3 regions of the Heyndrickxia sp. NPDC080065 genome follow, and region 1 is predicted to be linked to each of the others. Evidence: riboswitches for the same ligand, from Rfam matches in the RefSeq annotation. Region 1 holds a riboswitch; each other region holds the start of a gene.
What was found. Region 1 has a riboswitch for thiamine pyrophosphate ahead of thiT (energy-coupled thiamine transporter ThiT). Riboswitches for the same ligand answer to the same signal wherever they lie in the genome.
Positions count from the first base shown of each region.

Region 2: linked by a shared signal. The riboswitch ahead of ACQKP0_RS04590 (ABC transporter substrate-binding protein) and the one ahead of thiT (energy-coupled thiamine transporter ThiT) in region 1 are both predicted to bind thiamine pyrophosphate.
Region 3: linked by a shared signal. The riboswitch ahead of ACQKP0_RS21810 (YkoF family thiamine/hydroxymethylpyrimidine-binding protein) and the one ahead of thiT (energy-coupled thiamine transporter ThiT) in region 1 are both predicted to bind thiamine pyrophosphate.

Region 1 covers NZ_JBNNWS010000002.1:140,523-147,074, forward strand. The annotation lists gene ACQKP0_RS02835 (hypothetical protein) at 1-985, opposite strand, end outside; gene thiT (energy-coupled thiamine transporter ThiT) at 1,311-1,883, opposite strand; TPP riboswitch at 1,998-2,098, opposite strand; gene ACQKP0_RS02845 (ammonium transporter) at 2,450-3,706, opposite strand; gene ACQKP0_RS02850 (YkoP family protein) at 3,881-4,447, opposite strand; gene ACQKP0_RS02855 (GNAT family N-acetyltransferase) at 4,633-5,508, opposite strand; gene ACQKP0_RS02860 (SCP2 sterol-binding domain-containing protein) at 5,498-5,848, opposite strand; gene ACQKP0_RS02865 (MFS transporter) at 6,088-6,552, opposite strand, start outside.
Region 2 covers NZ_JBNNWS010000003.1:212,934-219,485, reverse strand. The annotation lists gene ACQKP0_RS04595 (thiamine-binding protein) at 1-83, opposite strand, end outside; gene ACQKP0_RS04590 (ABC transporter substrate-binding protein) at 258-1,250, opposite strand; TPP riboswitch at 1,383-1,492, opposite strand; gene ACQKP0_RS04585 (M20 metallopeptidase family protein) at 1,587-2,747, opposite strand; gene ACQKP0_RS04580 (YfcC family protein) at 2,878-4,302, opposite strand; gene ACQKP0_RS04575 (metallophosphoesterase) at 4,603-5,454, opposite strand; gene ACQKP0_RS04570 (cell wall hydrolase) at 5,618-6,058, opposite strand; gene ACQKP0_RS04565 (C39 family peptidase) at 6,325-6,552, opposite strand, start outside.
Region 3 covers NZ_JBNNWS010000022.1:24,468-31,019, reverse strand. The annotation lists gene ACQKP0_RS21825 (energy-coupling factor transporter transmembrane component T family protein) at 1-710, opposite strand, end outside; gene ACQKP0_RS21820 (ABC transporter ATP-binding protein) at 733-2,397, opposite strand; gene ACQKP0_RS21815 (ECF transporter S component) at 2,403-2,981, opposite strand; gene ACQKP0_RS21810 (YkoF family thiamine/hydroxymethylpyrimidine-binding protein) at 2,996-3,589, opposite strand; TPP riboswitch at 3,694-3,804, opposite strand; gene ACQKP0_RS21805 (amino acid permease) at 4,108-5,574, shown strand; gene ACQKP0_RS21800 (hypothetical protein) at 5,815-6,003, opposite strand; gene ACQKP0_RS21795 (hypothetical protein) at 6,056-6,552, opposite strand, start outside.

The DNA of each region.
Region 1 (6,552 bases):
CAATAATTTCTTCTTTTCTAGTATTTACTTCTGGTTCAACTACTATATCTTCAAGATCATAAGGTCCTATTCGCCAATGACCAATAACTGCTCCCTTAAATTCTCCATCAATTAACAAATACTGTAATACTTCATAACCCTTATATTTTTCCTTAAGTGCTGACATATTCGCTCGCACTAAAAAATCGGATTTATCCAACATAAATACCGAACGAAAATCAGTTAATTGTTTATATTCTTTTACATCTTCACTTCGCATATAGCCTTTACCGAGATCTTTAATATCAACAAGCGCAATTTTTTCTTCTTCTTGTAATACTGTTATTACAGACCTTATTACTTTAATACTTAAGCTTGACCAGCTCTTAATTTGTTCTTCGGAAGCGAATACCATTCCATTTAAAAAATTTAAGATCACGTTTTTGAGAGAATCTATAAATTCCTCATCACTTACATTTATTTCAAACCATTCAGTAGCAAAATCGAACCATCCTGTATCCCAGTCTGTATCAACCTGGTCTTCATATACTAAAAAGGCTTCTTGTAGACTTTGTAAAGCCTTTGTAATTTCCGAGCTTGTATATGGAAGTTCTCCTTTCAGCTGTTCTTTCGATATTCCTCCGGTTTTCTTAATTAAACCGATAATCTCTTCATGAATGGGCTTAATCGTTTTTAGCGTTTTTCGGAATACTGTAGCATACAGTTTCAAATCTTCTTGGAGTACATATCCAACACGTCCTCCAATAAATCGACCTTTTACCATTCGATGTTTCTCTCTTAATCTACTTGATAGTAAAAAATCATCGATGTTTGTTCGATGTACTAATCTTGGAGGATCGCCTGGCCGTGTAAAATGAACAGGTGCAACGGGCTGTAACAGCCTAAATAGTTCAATATATTCTGTATGTCTATTTTCAATATCAATGGGATCGAGTAAACTTTGTCTCTTCATTCGTTCATATAAAATGATCTCTTTACTGAGCATGCTAGTATTTCTCCTCTTAAAGTATTAGTTAATAATTATTTCTTGCAGCTTTACTAAAAATCCTTTATATCCTTTTTATAAAAACAAAGTATAAATAAAAAATGATAGAGGGCAGCCCGAGGCAATGTTATTGAACACTTTACCTTAGGCTGCCCTCCTTACAATTTTCTACAAAATCAACATCTAAATCCTTAATCAAACGTTTGATTAAAAGATCACTAAACCCTTATTAAACTGATGTTTTTTCTGAATCACCCTACGCGAAAATTGTCACTTAAATATAAGTTTTTCCACAAGGAATGTTGAACTTTTTAAATAGTATCTCTTACGCTAATTTCTTCACTAGGATAGGCGCCATAGAAATAAGAATACCTAAAATAATTGCACAGAGTATGAAAGATCCAATCATTGATGTTCCGTTCGCGATAAAAGAATATAAAACAGCTGATTGCCCTTTTGGAGCATACTTTCCCCAAAAAATAAAGCCTGCAAGAAAGTGCCAAAAATATCGAGCTAAACTTCCGAAAAATACTCCAATAGCGGCCCAGAAAACAGCTTTTCTTCTACTTCCCTCCTGGATGCTGGATTGTATTAAAGGCTGAAAGAAACCAGCTATTCCGATAAATGCAAAAGCGATAAAATATTCGATAAATCCTTGTAAAGGAGTTAAAATACCGCCAGCAGCATCTCCTGTAACAACTTTCAGGAGCCCCCATAATAACCCTGAAACAAAACCCGCTTTTACTCCCCAGCGAAAGGCAACAATAAAGATGGGAACCATCTTAAATGAAATTGAAATAGCTGGGGATAGTTTAATAGATGGTATGAAATCTAAAAGCATAGCAAATGCCGCACATAGTGCTATTTCAATAAGTACAACTAAACGAAAATTTTTCATAAAAAAAATCCCTCCTATGTAATGTTTAATTAATAAACGATACCTCAAGAGGGAATATTTAAGAAAGAATAATTGATCATTATTCATTAAGACTCTTTTTCTATACAAAAACAGCCTTCATTAAAGCCACATCCCTACGCTAGAATTAACTAACAGGTTCGAAGGGTCAGAACTTAATGTTCACTCTCAGCAATATTGCTCCCCTTGTGGTAACGTTATTTAATTGGCACATCCATTGTATACCATTTTCATAAACTATGAAACAATTTTTTCTCTACAAAAAATTTTCAGATATTTTATTAGCAACCTCAAAACGACTTTTCTACAAAAATCGCCAATACCGTATTTAATCAAACGTTTGATTAAATACCTTTAAAACACCGGTATAATAATACTTTCTATAAATTTCATTTGAAAAATTTGCAGAAAAGGCAACTCTCAATAAACTAATCAAACGTTTGATTAAAAGATCGTTAAATCCTAATAAACTAGTATTTCAACTCAATCACACTACGCGAAAATTGTCATTTAAATAAGTTTGTTCCTAACCTCTCGTAACATTTATTTTAACTTGCTTTTCCTTTTGAAATAATTTCCGGATACCCATAGCTGCCATGTTCACTTAAATCAAGACCAACGATTTCTTCTTCTTCAGAAACACGAAGTCCGTTCATGAGCTTTTTCATCACATACAAGATAACAAACGAAACAACAAAAGCATATAAACCTGATACAAATACGCCTATAAATTGCACACCTAATTGATGAAAGCCTCCACCATAAAATAAGCCAGGCGATCCCACTGTTGCCAATTCCTTTGTTGCAAAGAAACCTGTTGATAAAGTTCCCCATACACCTGCTGTTCCGTGAACAGATAAAGCATAGATAGGATCATCAATTTTTCTTTTATCAAAAAATCTCATACTATAAAACACTAATATTCCAGCTACAAAGCCAATTACTACAGATGCCCAAGTAGTGACGAATGCACACGATGCGGTAATAGCTACAAGTCCAGCTAATGCGCCATTTAATATAGTAGTAATATCCGATTTACCTAATACCATCCACGAAATCAGAAGGGCAGCAAATGCACCGGCAGCGGCTGCTAAATTCGTATTTAGCGCAACAAAGCCAAAGAATCCATCTTTAACTGATAGGGTGCTGCCTGCATTAAATCCAAACCATCCAATCCACAGTAAAAGAGTTCCTAATGCTGTAAACACTTGGTTGTGACCAAAAATATTATTCACCGATCCATCTTTATTGTACTTACCAATTCTCGGCTTCAATAAAATTGTAGCAGCTAATGCTGCCATCGCTCCTGTCAAATGGACAACTGTTGAGCCTGCAAAGTCTTGTTTGCCATGTTCAGCTAACCAACCGCCTCCCCAAATCCAATGGGCAATGACTGGATAAACAGCAATTGAAAAGAGGATAGAAAAGATAACATAAGTGGAAAATTTCGCACGCTCTGCAAACCCTCCAAAAGCAATGGTTAATGAGATCGTGGCAAAAGCGAGTTGAAACAAAAAGAAGACTGAAGTAGAGAGATTATTACCATCTATTTCATAACCGGAGTAAAAAAAGTGAGAAAGTCCTATAAAAAAGTTTGAAGAATCACCAAAAATAAAAGCATATCCAACTGACCAAAATATAAGGGATCCAATACCAAATGTAATGATTGTTTTACCAGCAATATGTCCTGCATTTTTCATACGTGCGGATCCGGACTCCAGTAAAATAAATCCACCTTGCATAAGAATAACTAATATTGCCCCCAACATTACCCAAATACTATTCAATAATATTTCTGTTCCCATTGCAATCCTCCTAGTGTTATAAAATATAATAATTTTATGTTATAAAACATAACATACGATCTTATTTGTTATATATTTTAGAGGAGTTTTTATTAATGTCAATAAATATTCATAAATTTTTATTTTCATGTTATGAAATATAACATGAAATTTAGCCCAAAAAAAAGAGGAGGATTAAACCCCCAAATATTTTTCAAATAGCTGTGATTTTGACATAAAAAGATAAGTTGGTTTTTGATTTTTAATTCTGCGGAAGGAAAGCGATGTTGTAGAGAGAAGAAATATAGGCATTTGCGTAATTCTTTTAAACTGAGTGTATATCCCACTTTCTGGATACATTTGCTCAAATCCCAGCTTCTTTACACCTTTGTTAAGCATGGTAATGCCTATAACGCCTTTAATATTGTCAGCTCTTTTATGATCTTCGATAAACTTCGCTAATAAGGGCATCGATTGTTCAACCATTTTATAAATAGCTCTTGTACGCTGTACAGGGTGGTTTATTGAAATCACTTCCCTTAAAATACGGACATTGTGTAAATGGATTTTCAATAAACAGTCGTTTTTCGTAATCAATGTCCCATCCGTTAACAAAAAGTCTTTCCCCTTATATTTTGTAAGCTTCACTCGAAAGATAGCCTTCTTATTATGAAAAGAACCAATATATTTAAGACGTCTTATTAGATGATAAAATGGATCGATAAAAGTCCATATGGAAATAATAGAATATCGTATAAACAAATTATGATATCCCCTTTCAAATAACTCATCTTGTTTAGGATAAACATTTTATATAAATTTAACTCACGAAGGAATAAGGAAATAACATAATACCCTTATGAATAAAATCCCCCTGCTTCACATAAGTTGAAAGAGGAGGAATAAGCTGATACTCGTTCTTATTATTTTTTCCAATACAAGGTTTATTATTTCGCATAATAAATAACTTCATGCTTATTAATAAAACCGGCACTCATATATAGTTTTAAGGCTTTTTCATTGTCGGCATCAACACAAAGTTGAATTTCGTTAATTTGGAACTTATAAAATAATTGGTTTAGCGCCGCTTTAATTAAATTCCTTCCAATACCTTTTTTTCTATGGTCAGGTGATACACCGATGAATTCAATACTGCCTTCTTTATATTCCGGATTAGCTTCAAAGTAAACATAGCCTTGTAATTGTCCATTATTATTTGCTACAATCACTTTTCTTTGATCATTTAAACGATTAAGAATGGTGCTTCCATCATAATATGTCTCCGGAAACAATTGCTGATGCAGGAGTATAAATGATTGATATAGATCTGGGGATATCTCTTGAAGGTGTAGGTTTTGGCAATCATTTTGATGGAATGGTTTTGCACATAATATATTATGGTTTCCCCCTTTGACAAAACCAAGCTGTTTCATAAATCTAGCAGCATGCTGATTATTTTTATTGTAGAAGCCATGAAAACGAACCACCTTAATGGACATTCGTCTTAATAATTCACTCCACATGCCCTGAGCAACCTCATCCCAATTGCTACATTTAATAAAGGGTCCCCATATTTCTGCTTCCTTCGATTCTTTATCTACATCCAAACCAAGAACTCCTATTAACTCGTTATTATCATATGCACCTATTATCGACTCCCGTTTGGGTAAATCAGAAAAATGGTTTTGAAGTGTATATAGGATTTCCTTCCATTGATCTCCACAATAACCAACATGGTGACGAGTATGGCTATTATACTCAGCAATGAAGATTGCTGCAGCAGTTAGATCGGAAATGGGCTGCAAAGATATATTAGAGCTCATATTTTCCCAATAAGTTTTCTAATTTTAAGGCAAGGCCCAAACTTCCTTGTACCTTTAATTTCCCCATAATAAAGGCAGCAGCACTATTCATATTCCCTTGTAAAAACTCTTTGAAATCTGACCCCTTCATTTGCAATGTGCACTTTGGTTCAAGGAAATTCTCCCGCAGTATTTCAGCCGTACCATTTGCAAATACTAATTGATAAGTACCGCCATCGTCACCTAATAAGTCAAATTGATAAATCGCATTTAATTCTTTAAAAGGATTAGGATTATCATTCAACATCTTTTCTATGTCCTGCCATAGCTGATCAATCGTTAAATTAGTTATGTCATTCATTTTTATCAGTCTCCTATTATTTGCTCTTTTCTAGTAATTTGTTACGTTTGAATCAAGATTGACATTAGGATATACAAAATATACGATATTGTAACAAACGTCAAGAAAACAACTTTTTATATGAGGAAGGCTTTAAATTCAGTTAATCTACCGGACATACCCATTATATTACAATCGTTTCTGAATAGTCTAATTATATTTTGCATAAAAGTACCATAAAGATGGAATTTCACCTAATTTTATTCATTAGCTGGATACCTAGATTTTTTTATTGTGAAGGTAAAAATAAGAAAAAGAGATACAAAGATAAAAGAGATTCCGCCAATAAAACCTAATAATCGTGGTTCAATAAACTCTAATGCACTTCCAGCTAAAAACATAGAAATTCCAAGCATAGTATTAGAAATGGTAGCTAAGAGGCCAAACATACTACCCTGATGTTCATCAGAAATTTCATTCATTAAAACCGTATCGAAGCAGGCATTTCCAATCCCTGCCACAAAAGCAGTAAAGCAAAAAATAACAAAAGCAAGTATCGGAAAATGGGTCTTACTCAACAAAATTAATAATACTCCCTCCAGCATTAAGGAGATCAGCCCTGTCGAGAGATAATGCTTTTTTAGTCTGTTTGCGACAGAAAAGCTGGTAATGAGACCAATACCGAGTGCTCCGTAAAATAGACCTACACCGAAATCACCGAGTTT
Region 2 (6,552 bases), on a different contig from region 1:
ATGGCTTCATCGACATATGGAATCACGTCTTCTCCATTTTTCGTTTTTGGGATAATTTGAATGCTTACAAGTGCATTTGCCATATTTACATCTCCTCTGATTTTTTTATTTTAAGCTTTGTTAAACAATGTTGTTGTTTCAAATAAAACCCTGTCTGGCATGCGTTCAGCTAGTTTTACTTCGTAAAGAAATCGCTTCACGCATACCATACAGGTCATTTATCAACAATAACCATTAACAAAGCCTTATTTTAAAATCTATTTCGGTAAAAATTCATTAGTAAATGCTTTTTCACTATCTAATTTTTTTTCAAGAAGACCGTTATCATACATCCAATTAGAATAGTTTTCCCAAACGGATAATTTTTGCTCTCCCCAGCGTGAAGCATCATCTTGATATTTTGGAGCTAGCCACTTCTGACTTGCTTTAACAAGTTTTGCATCAATATCCGGTACCGCTTTTATTAAAATATCGGCAGCATCATCTGGATGATCAATCGCAAATTTATATCCTTTTGAAACAGCAGCTAAAAAGTGTTTAACCGTTTCTGGATCTTTTGCGATCATTTTTTCATTTGTAGATAGGACGGGTGTATAGTAATCAAGCTTGTCTGAGTAATCTGTTAAATATACCATGTTTATTTTTTCGTTACGGAGTTCGGCTTCAACACCTGTCCATCCGTAATAAATCCACGCAAAATCAATATCTCTTTTAACGGCAGTAAAGAAATCAGTATCTCCCATGTTTACAATATCGACTTTTTCTACATTAGCTTTTTCTTTTTTCATCAGTGAGGAAAGGACTGCCTTTTCTACTGGAGATCCCCAGCCGCCATAGGTTTTATTTTCAAAATCCTTAGGAGAAGAAATGTTTTTTTCCTTTGGAGAAGCAAAACCAGATGTATTGTGCTGAATGATAGCAGCAATAGACACAATTGGCACCCCTTGAATACGGGCTTGGGTAATGCCTTCTTGATAACTTACACCAAAATCAGCTTTTCCAGAAGCAACAAGTTGATCTGCTCCTGCATCCCCAGGCATGATGATGTCTACATCTAATCCTTCATCTTTAAAATAACCTTTCTCTTTTGCCACATATAACCCGGTATGATTCGTATTAGGCGTCCAGTCTAACACGACCGATATATGTTTTAATCCTTTTTTCCCGTTCTTTTCACTTGTTGAATTTTTGCTGCTGCATGCAGATAAAAGAAGCATGGAGCAGACAACAACAAATAACCACTTTTTCAATTAAAGCTCCCCCTATTGTACTAACTAAGTTGTTAAAGGATAGTGCAAAATAGCGAGTTTCATAGCTAACATACTGAAAAAATCAAAAGCGCCCTAGGTTTAAAACCCAGGGCGCATACAAACACAATCATTCTATGTATTCAATATGTTCCCTACGCTGGTCTCAACCAGATCAGGTTCAAAGAGTCAGTATCTTACGGATACAATCTCAACCAGCAACACTGGTCCCCCTACAACTTTAACATTAGTATTTAATTATTTTCTCTTCAAACATACTATGACACAGCTCCGTTTATTTTTCAAGTGGGACATGGGGTCTGGTCCCGTGTCCCAGGATTATTCCACATTCAAAGCCAATTGGATCATCAGTTCGATGGCAGTAGGGATAGCATCTTCATCAATATCAAATAGTGGGTGGTGATGTGGATATTGACTTTTCTCACTTTGCATCCCGACATTAATGAAGGCTCCAGTTTTTTCTTTTAAGTAGTAAGAAAAATCTTCTGCTCCCATCGATGGATCCATTGGTTCAAAAGCTTCCCCTCCAAATGTATCGTTAATCACTTTCTTAGCAAATTCGCATGCTTCTGGGTGATTATATAATGGTGGAGTTCCTTCAATAAATTCATAATGTCCTTTGGCACCAAAACTTGCACAAATGGACTCGGTTAATTGAGCTGTTCTTTTGTGCATTAATTCAGCGGCTTCAAATGACAATGCTCGGATCGTCCCTTGCAGCTTTACTTCTGATGGAATGACATTGTACGAGTTTCCTGCTTGCATTCCTCCAAAAGAGATGACACCTGGATGCAAGGGGTGTAAATTTCTACTAACAATAGATTGAAAGCTTTGAATAAGATGAGTGGCAATATAAATTGGATCTACCGAGTCTTGCGGTTGACCACCGTGACCGCCGATCCCTTCAATTGTAATATCAAAGTCATCGCTAGAGGCCATGGCAAAGCCTGTCGCAAAGCCAATTTTTCCAAGTGGAAGCCTTGACATTAAATGGATCCCATAAATCACATCGACCTCGTCTAATATTCCTTCACTGACAAGTTGTTTCGCACCGCTTGGAGATGCTTCCTCTGAGCTTTGAAAAATAAAAACGATGTTATTTTTTACTAAGTGAGGGTTCAAACTCATCCATTTAGCAACAGCGAGAAGTATCGCAGTATGACCATCATGTCCACAGCCATGCATAACACCAGGTACGGTGGATAAATATGGCTTGTCACCTTCTTCTTGAAGGGGAAGAGCATCCATATCAGCCCTGAGAGCAACGGTCTTTTTCCCTTCGGTTCCTTTAAAATATGCGATCACATTCGGAGCAGAGAAACGCGGGTCGACAGGAATTCCGAATTCCGCTAACTTCTCTTTCACGTATGCAGCCGTATTGTATTCCTGTCCAGAGAGCTCTGGGTGCATATGAAAATGTCTTCGCTGTTCAATTGTCCAAGATTTTAATTCTGAATCAACTAATTTTGTTTGTAACATAGTTAAATCCTCCAATGTATTATTTAGGGCTCTTTTCGTAAACTTTTGAATCGAAAAACTTTATTAAATCGCCGTGTAACTGTAAATTTTATGAATTTTTTGCGTGAAGATTACCAAATTCAACCTTATTTTAAAATGGTCCATAGTGAATCGCTTGTGCGATAAGCAAGAAAACAATAGCAATACCTATTTCGATTAATAGAAATGGCAGAACCCATTTAAACCATTTTGTAAAAGGAATCCCGGCAACGGCAAGACCTGCTATGAGTACACCAGCTGTTGGGAAAATGGAATTCGTGATGCCATCCCCAAGCTGAAAGGCCAATACTGCAGTCTGTCTTGTCACACCAACAAGATCGGCCAATGGAGCCATAATAGGCATTGTAAGTGCGGCCTGACCGCTCCCTGACGGAACAAGGAAGTTAAGAAAGAGCTGCACAAAAAACATGCCGATTGCGTTCAACGCTGGTGATAGATGGCTTAATAGGGAAGAAGCGTAATATAAAACGGAATCCATTAATTTTCCATCTTGAAATACGACAAGAATGGCTTGGGCAAAACCGATAATTAATGCACCGCCAATTACCTCTTTTGCTCCATCCATAAAGCTATCCGCCATCTTACTCGGATTCAATTTTCCAATAAATCCAATAATAACGCCAAACATTAGGAATAATCCAGCAATTTCAGTAATATACCAACCAAATTTTAATACGCCAAAAATCAATACAACAAAGTTAAGTAAGAAAGCAGCTAGAACCCATTTATGACGAGTTTCCAACTTCACTTCAGCTTGAATAGCTGTCTTTTGGTCATTTTGAAATTTCCCTAAATAACGCAATTCCGGATTAGCCTTAATTTTTTTCGCATAACGATACACGAACAGTACTCCCGCAATGTAAAACGCAGCGAGGAGAAGCAATCTGAGACCAATACCAGAAAAGGTTGGCAGCTCAGCAATACTTTGGGCTATCCCAATATTAAAGGGATTCATAATTGCACTCATAAAACCAATATTTGCTCCGAGTGATACAATCGCGACTCCCACGATTGCATCAAATCCTAATGCGATGACTAATGGAGTAATGATAGCAATATATATAATGGTTTCTTCTGACATCCCCATTAACGTTCCACCTACAGAGAAGAATAGCATGAGTACAGGGATAAGTAATAATTCTCGATTCGCAAGCTTTTTCGATATGGTCATGATCAACGCGTCAAGAGCGCTTGTTGCTTTTAAAATTCCAAAAGCTCCACCTATCATGAGAACGAAAAAGATAATTCCGGCTCCATTAATCATTCCAGTATGGATACTGGTGAAAATTTTGAAAAAGCTAACTGGAGATGAATCAGTCAAATGAAATGTACCTGGAACAACAAGGGTACGGCCATCCTTTTCCACCCGATCATATTCTCCAGCTGGAACAATATATGTCAAAATAGTTGCAATAATAATAACACAAAATATAAGAACAAATGCATTGATATTCCTTGCATTCTTTTCATTTTTATTAATAGAAGATTGTTGATCATGCAAAACCGAATTAGCCATCTAGTAAACTCCTTTTATAGTAAATATGTATTTTTATTCATAAATGATAATATATATTCACATAAAATGCAAGTGGGACAAATGTCCAGTCCTGTGTCTCACATTGGGACAAGGGGACAGGTCCAGTGTCCCACATTATCATTTAGAATGTTAATAGTGTTTAGAAAATATGAAACTCACGAAAACCAATGCTTAAATAATCAAGTAGAATGTAAAAAATCCTGCCACCATAAAGGTAAAAGCAGGATACTTTCTTTTTCTATAACAGGGTAGGGAAAGGGACCAGACCCTTCGTCCCACTTATATTGCCCTGGCTGTTTTTTTATTTTTTGCTATATTTACCGGAATTGATAGATGATGAATCGTTATCTCGGGGCGGCTACCTATACGAATATTAAGTCCTGTTTGCCCCAAGCCTTCGCTAATGTAGAACGACTTGCCGTCATGTTGCTGCAAGCCTTTAATCATGTTCATTCGAACTAAATTTCCCATTTTCATAAGATGATAGGGTTTTGGCCAATAAATTTGGCCCCCATGGAAATGACCAGAAAGTAAATAATCAAAAGGAAAACCTTTCATGTTAAGAACGATATTCGGATCATGTGTTAAGACAAGATTGTATCCGTTGGCAAGCCCTTGATAAGATTTCTCGATGTTACTGCGCTTTGTACTAAAATCATCAATTCCAATGATGTTTATTAGTTTTCCATCTACAATAAGAACATCATTCTCGTTTCGCAATGTTTTACATCCATTATCCTCTAGTACTTTCTTTAACTTAAGAAAGTTGGACTTCCGTAAAAAATAATCATGATTTCCGAAAACTGCATAAGTCCCATATGTCGGATGCAATTGATTAAACATTTTTAGATAAGGAATCAATTTCGGAATGCTTCGCTTTCTATCTAAAAAATCACCTGTTAAGGCAATTAAATCAATGGATTCATTTTTTAAGTGTTCATAAAGCTTCTCTGGTGAAATAGAGATGTTTTCCAGATGCATATCTGAAATGTGTAAAACATTAAACGGCTGCCCGACCACATTCGAGTCATCTAATGAAACCTGATTCATCACTACTTCATGAGTATTTTTATGACCTTTATAAAAATAAAAAAATAATAAAAGGACGATCATTATTGCAATTATCCACATAAACAACATAACCCCTCCTCTAATCCTAATTATAGTGAAAAGGGAGGAAAATTGTTACCAGTAATATATGGGACAGAGGGTCTGGTTCCGAGTTCCAAAAAGATATATATTATTTCGTGTGAATACCCTGAATAATATAAAAAGGCTTACTCTTTGAGTAAGCTTAACCGGTATAAACACTATCACATGTTCCAGCTTTTGGTTCATAATAACAATGATTTTTATATTGACCAGCAAAAGGTTGACCGTACCATGTTGGAGGGCATGGAGCATATGGATTGAAATACCAAAGGGCATATTTCCCTGGGTGTTGTCTCCAATAATCCAAATTCTGCTTAGCTAATCTTTTTTCAGCAGTTCTTGCTCTTTGATAAAATACATTCCCTTTTTGAACAGCTTCAAAAGAATAATTTCCTCCTTGTACTTGATAAATGACTTGTGGAATTGTTCTTAAATCTTTAAAGTCTAAACAATCTGCTTTAAGACGATTAACAATTACATTTCCAACATATAACATTCCTATTTTTCCTTCACCTTCTGCTTCTGCTCTCATCATCCTTGCCATTAAGTCAACGTCCGAACTTCGATAATTTACTCTTGGCATTTTTTCACCCCCAAATATAGTATGAAAAAAAGCCTACAATAATGTAGACTTTTTTAAATAAAATCACCTTTGAGGGACAAGGGGACAGGTCCCCTGTCCCGATTTTCAAAAGAAAGTGTATCATTTATTTTATGACTAGCGTAAGTAGTTAGCTCCTCTAGGTCAATAACCAGCACCCATGAAGTCAAAGATCGAAATACATAGGTTAGAGGACATTTTTTATCCTAAGCTGATCTTGGCGCCTCGGACTTTTCATATTGGTTGGATTAGTAATAACTTATTGCTTGGTTTCCGAATTGATTCCATCCTTGTATAAATGATTTTAATGGTTTCTTTTTGTTTTTCTTTCCGTCTAAAGGGTCATTAAAATAAACATATTTTTTATCGAAGCCTGTGATGAGGACGGAATGCTCTTTATATGTGATTCGTACTTTTCCAGTTGGTGTATGCCATGTAGTCCAATAATTACTAGATACATAGGAAAACCAACTAGT
Region 3 (6,552 bases), on a different contig from region 1:
TGAAACCATGTTTTAGATACGAATAAACAAACACAAAAAATACATATCATCGACAGCGAAAACAACCAATCCTTACCTGATATCTTCAACTCATGATAGAATGTTCGTTCCTTACTACCTGCAAATCCTTTTGATTCCATCGCAATTGCTGTTCGTTCTGCCTTTCGAATAGCGCTTGCCAACAGTGGAATGGTGTATTTCTTTACTAGTTGAATTCTCCCCTTCAGCCCCTTCTCCCAATGCACTCCTCGTATTCGATGAGCATTTCTAATGATAGTGAATTCTTCCTTTAATAAAGGCAAAAATCGATAACCTGCCAAGATCCCATATACAAGTTTGGGTGGAAGTTTGCACTGCTGCAAAAGGCTTAGCATAAACTTTGTTGTGTCCGTAGTTAAAATAAACATGAGAGAAAGTGCAGCAAAGCAAAGAACTCTAAGTCCTAAGGATAATCCCGTACTCAATCCATAATTAGTGATCTCGATTGGACCAAATTTAACATAAGTCAGCACATTTACACCATTCGGTGGATTAGAAAATATCGTTGTTGTCCATACATATCCAAATGCAATGATAATAAAAGGGAGAAATCGAACGAACCATTTTTTAGGCATTACCTTACCAAAAATAAAAGTGATCAAAATCGTAAAAAGCAAGAAAAGCAGCGGTGTAACCGGATCAAAAACAAAAGCTAGAAGCAAGACAGACATCAAGACTGTAAATGCTTTTATACTAGGATTTAACGACTGAAGTCGCAACTAACTCACCTCTATTTCTCCACTGTTTCACTACTGCATATCGTAAAGGCAATTCAAGATTTGCTTTCTCAATTTGTTCAGTATGCATGGAAAATAGATCATGGGGTGTTCCTTGAAAGGAGACTTCCCCATTTGAAAGTACAATCACTTGATGGGCATAGTTTGCGACCAATTCCATATCATGTGTCACCATCAATGCTGTCATCCCTGATTTAACACGGTCTTCAACGAGTTTCATTAATTCGTCGGTTGCCTTTCCATCCTGCCCAAAGGTGGGCTCATCAAGAATAAGCAAGTCTTGATCATCAATAAGCATTGTAGCTACACTTAATCTCCTCTTTTGTCCCTGACTTAGCGAAAAGGGATTATTGTTCTTTAGTTCAGTTAATCGACAAGCTGAAAGAACATTCTCAACCTTGGTCTCGATATCCTTGTACCCAGTTTTTTTCATTTTCAAACCAAATGCCACTTCATCAAATACAGTGTCAGTTATAAATTGGTGCTCTGGATTTTGAAAAACATATCCAATGGAATTCCGCTTTTCTAATTCCGATAAGTCCTTTAATAATTTATTCTCAAAAATGATTTCCCCATGCTTTGCCGTAAATAACCCTGCTAACAGCAATGATAAGGTAGACTTGCCGGCGCCATTTGGACCAATAATGGCTGTCCATTGACCCTTCCCGATCGTTAAATCAATATTTTTTAATATAGGTTCACTTCCACGCAAAAATGAAACGTTTTTCATTTCAATCAATGTTTTGGATGGAGATGAAATAGTCGGCATGAATAAATTTTGGACATATTTTTCATCCAACTCCTTGACTAATTCATCCAACGTGAACGAAAAAAAATCCGCCTTAAATTGTTGACCAAAAATCGTTACCTTAGGTAAACACAAACCCAGCTCTTTCATTTCCTCAAAATGATTAACCAATCCTTCTTTCAATAAACCATCATACATGAGATTCCCAGTTTGTGTCAGAACAAGACAGCGGTCAAGGTATGGGATCCAATAATCAAGCTTATGCTCAATCACAATCAGTGAGAAATCCAGCTTCTTTTGAAGTGAATCAATGGTTTGTACAAACTCCTTTGTTGCAGCTGGATCCAATAATGCAGTAGGTTCATCGAGAATGAGGATTTCTGGCTCCATGGCAATCACACATGCAAGAGCTAGCTTTTGTTTCATTCCCCCCGACAATGTAGAAATTTGAGCATACTTATATTTTTCAAGACCAACTAAAGAAAGGGATCTATCTATTTTTTTCACCATTTCTTCTCTAGGTATGTTTATATTTTCTAAACCAAACGCAATTTCATCCTCTACTGTAAGCATGCAAAATTGTGATTCAGGATCTTGAAACACAACCCCTATGTGCCTGCTTAATTCCCCTGCAGCATATGCTTCAATTTCTTTTCCTCTAAAACAAATAGTTCCCGTTCGATTACCTTCAATAGAACGTGGGATTAGCCCATTTAAACAGAGAGTTAAAGAGCTCTTTCCCGATCCGCTTGGCCCTAATAAAAGAAGTTTTTCTCCCTTATCTAAAGAGAATGATATATTTTTTAAAATTGATTCATCCTCATACGAAAGTGAAAGATTCGAAACCTCTAATATTTCTTTACTTGGCTCCATTGTTATCACGCCGCTTTTCTCTTTTTTATCTCTTTGCCCAGTGGCATTCCGTTGAGTACTCCCGTTTTGGCCAATCCTTCACTAATATATTTTCCAAGCAAACCAGCAAGTAGTGCACCGGATATCATTCTTATGACAAGCATCGATAACACGTAAGTAGTTGAAAGTGTGGCAAAGCCTGAAATAAAATACCCCCAGGCAAAACTAAAAATGGATGCACCCACTCCAGCAAGCATTAACACCCAGGTGGAATAACGCTTCCATCCAGTTGCAGCAAATACAGCCTCTGCACCAAGTCCTTGGATAAAGCCAGAGATTAATAGTCTAGGCCCAACTGCATTTCCAATTAAAATTTCTACAAATGCAGCAATCGTTTCAGAAAGAACCGCCGCACCAGGTTTACGAATAATATTCGCTACAATAATAGAAACAATAAACCAGATTCCAAAGATCGGTTCGTAACCTATCGGACCAACTAATCCAAAAAAGACATTCCCCAGCTGGGCAAATAATAAATAAACGATAGCAAAGACAATCCCTAATACCGACATTACAACAATTTCACGTAGATTCCATTTCGACATTGTTCCTGCCCCCCTTATTTATTTTTCCTTGATGGACTGTTCGCTGAAATATTGACCGTCATTGTCACATGGTTTACTTTTTCCTGTGTGTAATGGAAGGACTGCTCTAAAGTAGCAAATACATCATGAGCATCACCATCTAATCGACTAGCATAGTGGATTCCACTTGTAAATGTGCCCTTTTCCTTAGCCAAATCAACAACATCAGCAATAATTTGCATATATGATTCATTATTCATAGGATAGAGAGCGAATTGTGTCGGCGCCTCAATATGTAAGTTCTTTATCTTATCTTCATTCATTCGTACACCATCAGCTGACATAAAGACATCCCCATCTGAATCCCCTGGACATCCGATTGAAAAAGTTCCATTTAGAACGACATGTTTTTCAGTTTGTGCAGATAATAAATAAATCGCTTTAGCTACATCAAATACATGCTCCATTTTCCCTCGAATCACTGTACTTATATCATCTGTTTTAACCCATACTTTAGAAGTATCCACTTGTTCAAGGGTGGATAAAATAATGTCTACAAACTCATCTGTCATTGGGTAAAGCGAAAAACGAAAACCTACAATTCTACTTGTTCCGCATGATTGTGTCATAAAAATTCTCCTCCAATATAGAAATTAATCTTTTTAGAGAATAAAAAAACTGCATCTCACGGAAGATGCAGTAGTATCCAAATAAATGTAACCAAAATGATTTACAAAATACTACTACACTTCCCCACGCTAGTATTATCTAGATCGGGTAATAAGGGATCGGAACGCTCTTCCACGTTCACATCTCAGCTATTTCAGCACCCCTAGTGCAGATAGGTTATATGCAGTTTTATTATTCGCACTTATCATACATGACAAAGAATCATGTGTAAAGATACTTAATTTTATTTTTTCTGAAAATGTCTAATTATCATCTTTTTATATTATTCTAGAAAAATATTTTTTATGCAATAAAATTCATTTACATGGTAAAATATACACTTTCTATTTTCATTGCTTTTGGTTTATGATATCGTTATATAGTTATTAATATTAATTTTCATAAATAAATATCCATCTGATAGATTTTATACTAGTTACTATAGGAATAATGAACGAATGTTAGAGGTGCCATAATTATGGGTAATCAAATAGAACAAACTAACGTCACCCAAAATGGTGAATTAAAACGCAGCTTAAAGGCGCGGCATTTGATGATGATATCACTTGGCGGATCAATTGGTACAGGGCTTTTTCTAGGAAGTGGAGCCGCTATTTATCAAGCAGGACCTGGAGGGGCATTACTCGCCTATCTGATTATTGGTGTCATGGTCTATTTCATTATGACCAGTCTCGGTGAACTTGCTTCCTTTATGCCCACAAGCGGCGCCTTCAGCACATATGCTACTCGGTTTATTGACCCTGCATTAGGGTTTGCATTAGGCTGGAACTATTGGTACAGCTGGGCGATTACACTTGCTGCAGAACTTTCCGCTTCTACACTAGTAATGAAGTTCTGGTTCCCTAATAGCCCATCATGGTTATGGAGCGGGCTTTTTATACTCATCATTTTCGGTATCAATATCCTTTCCGTTAAAGGATATGGAGAAGGGGAATATTGGTTTTCGTTTATCAAAGTCGCTACCATCATTATTTTCATCATTGTTGGTTTCTTAATGATATTTGGAATTATGAAGGGCGATGCCGTCGGCTTTAAAAACTTCACGATTGGAGACGCTCCGTTCCACGGAGGAATCTTAGCAGTCATAGGTGTGTTTCTAACAGCTGGTTTTTCCTTTCAAGGGACAGAAATTGTTGGTGTCGCTGCTGGAGAAAGTGAAAATCCAAGGGAAAACGTTCCAAAAGCAATCAAAAGCATTTTTTGGCGAATACTTTTATTTTATGTACTTGCCATCATCGTAATCGGTTTAATCATTCCTTATACAACTGAAAGCTTGAAGAGCGAGGATATCATGGTTAGTCCTTTTACATTAGTGTTTAAGAAGGCGGGACTTGCCTTTGCTGCTTCTTTAATGAACGCAGTCATCTTAACAGCCGTCTTATCAGCTGGTAACTCAAGTCTCTATGCATCAACAAGAATTTTATATGCTATGGCAAAAGAAGGACAAGCTCCAAAGTTCTTTGGAAAGATCAATAAACGTGGTATTCCAGTAGCGGCATTAGTTGCCACTACATTAGTCGGAATGCTCACCTTTCTTGCTTCCGCTTTTGGTGATGGAGCTATTTATATGTGGTTATTGAACGCTGCAGGTATTACAGGATTTATCTTCTGGTTAGGGATTGCAGCCAGCCATTATCGTTTTCGAAAAGTATATATTGCCCAAGGACACTCACTCGAAAAGCTTCCTTACCGTGCAAAACTTTATCCATTTGGACCGATATTTGCTTTCTTAGTAGGTTTAGTCGTCATAATTGCCCAAGACTATCAAGCCTTTCTAAGCGAAAGAATTGATTGGATGGACATTATCGCTGCTTATCTCGGGATCCCATTATTTTTAATTATGTGGTTTGGCTACAAGTTTATTAAGAAAACAAAGGTTGTTCCTTTGAGGGAATGTGAGATTGATGTGGACGGGATGAAGTAAATACATTCATGTTATTTTGCTTCCTCATTTGTTGTGAATGGTGTAACAATAACAGCATGTTCTCTACTAAAAAGGTCTTAAATATTAACATAATTAACAATAAAAGGGGTACCATCGGAAAAATTCAATGGTACCCCTTTTTTATTTTACTATTCCGAAAATGAAAAAAAAGAACTGTTTTATTATTGAGTAAACAATTCTTTTTTCTATTTATCCATATTTATGTTTGAAAGAAATTACTTACCCCTTCATAGTAGTTAAGTGATTTTTCCTTATAAAAGGTAATGCAATTCCCACGATGATAGCTGTATAAGGAAACTTACCATCTCCTGCTAACCAATCCAAGGCTGTTACAGGTACAAAAATTGCATAAATGAAAATCATTAAAAACAGGTAAATTCTCCGCCATTTCTTTTCACGTTTTGACATATCCAACCCCCTAACCAAGATAAGTTACTATCTCCATTTGAATTGGAATTATTTATGCTAAATATTTATTACTAGTATCAAGTGTTGGACTTGTTTCCAATTCCTGCTTCCATTTAGAAGCGAATAAACTTACAACGATTACATTAAACGGAAAGACAATCATATTTATTAGCATCTGCCCTGATATAATAGCTAAATAACTATTTGTCACAGCGGATATAGCAAATAAACCTAAGAATCCTGCACATACATCAATTAAACTTGTAAAAATAATAATCGTTAATAAAGAAAAAAAGTATCTTTTCCCAATTTTCCTAGCCTTTTTAAAGCTTTTTGACATTGGCTTTTCCTCAAATATCATTATTTGTGGTGTTAAATAGAACAGCACCATAAACAAGATTCCAGGGATAATTAACAATAAAAGGCCGAATACAACAGCTACAGAAAAAATAACGCTAAAAAGAAAAACAGCTGATCCATGATTTAGAAACGCCCCATAGGCTTTTCTTAACGGCTTTTCATCTCCTTCTAAGTCACTTTTGACCAGTT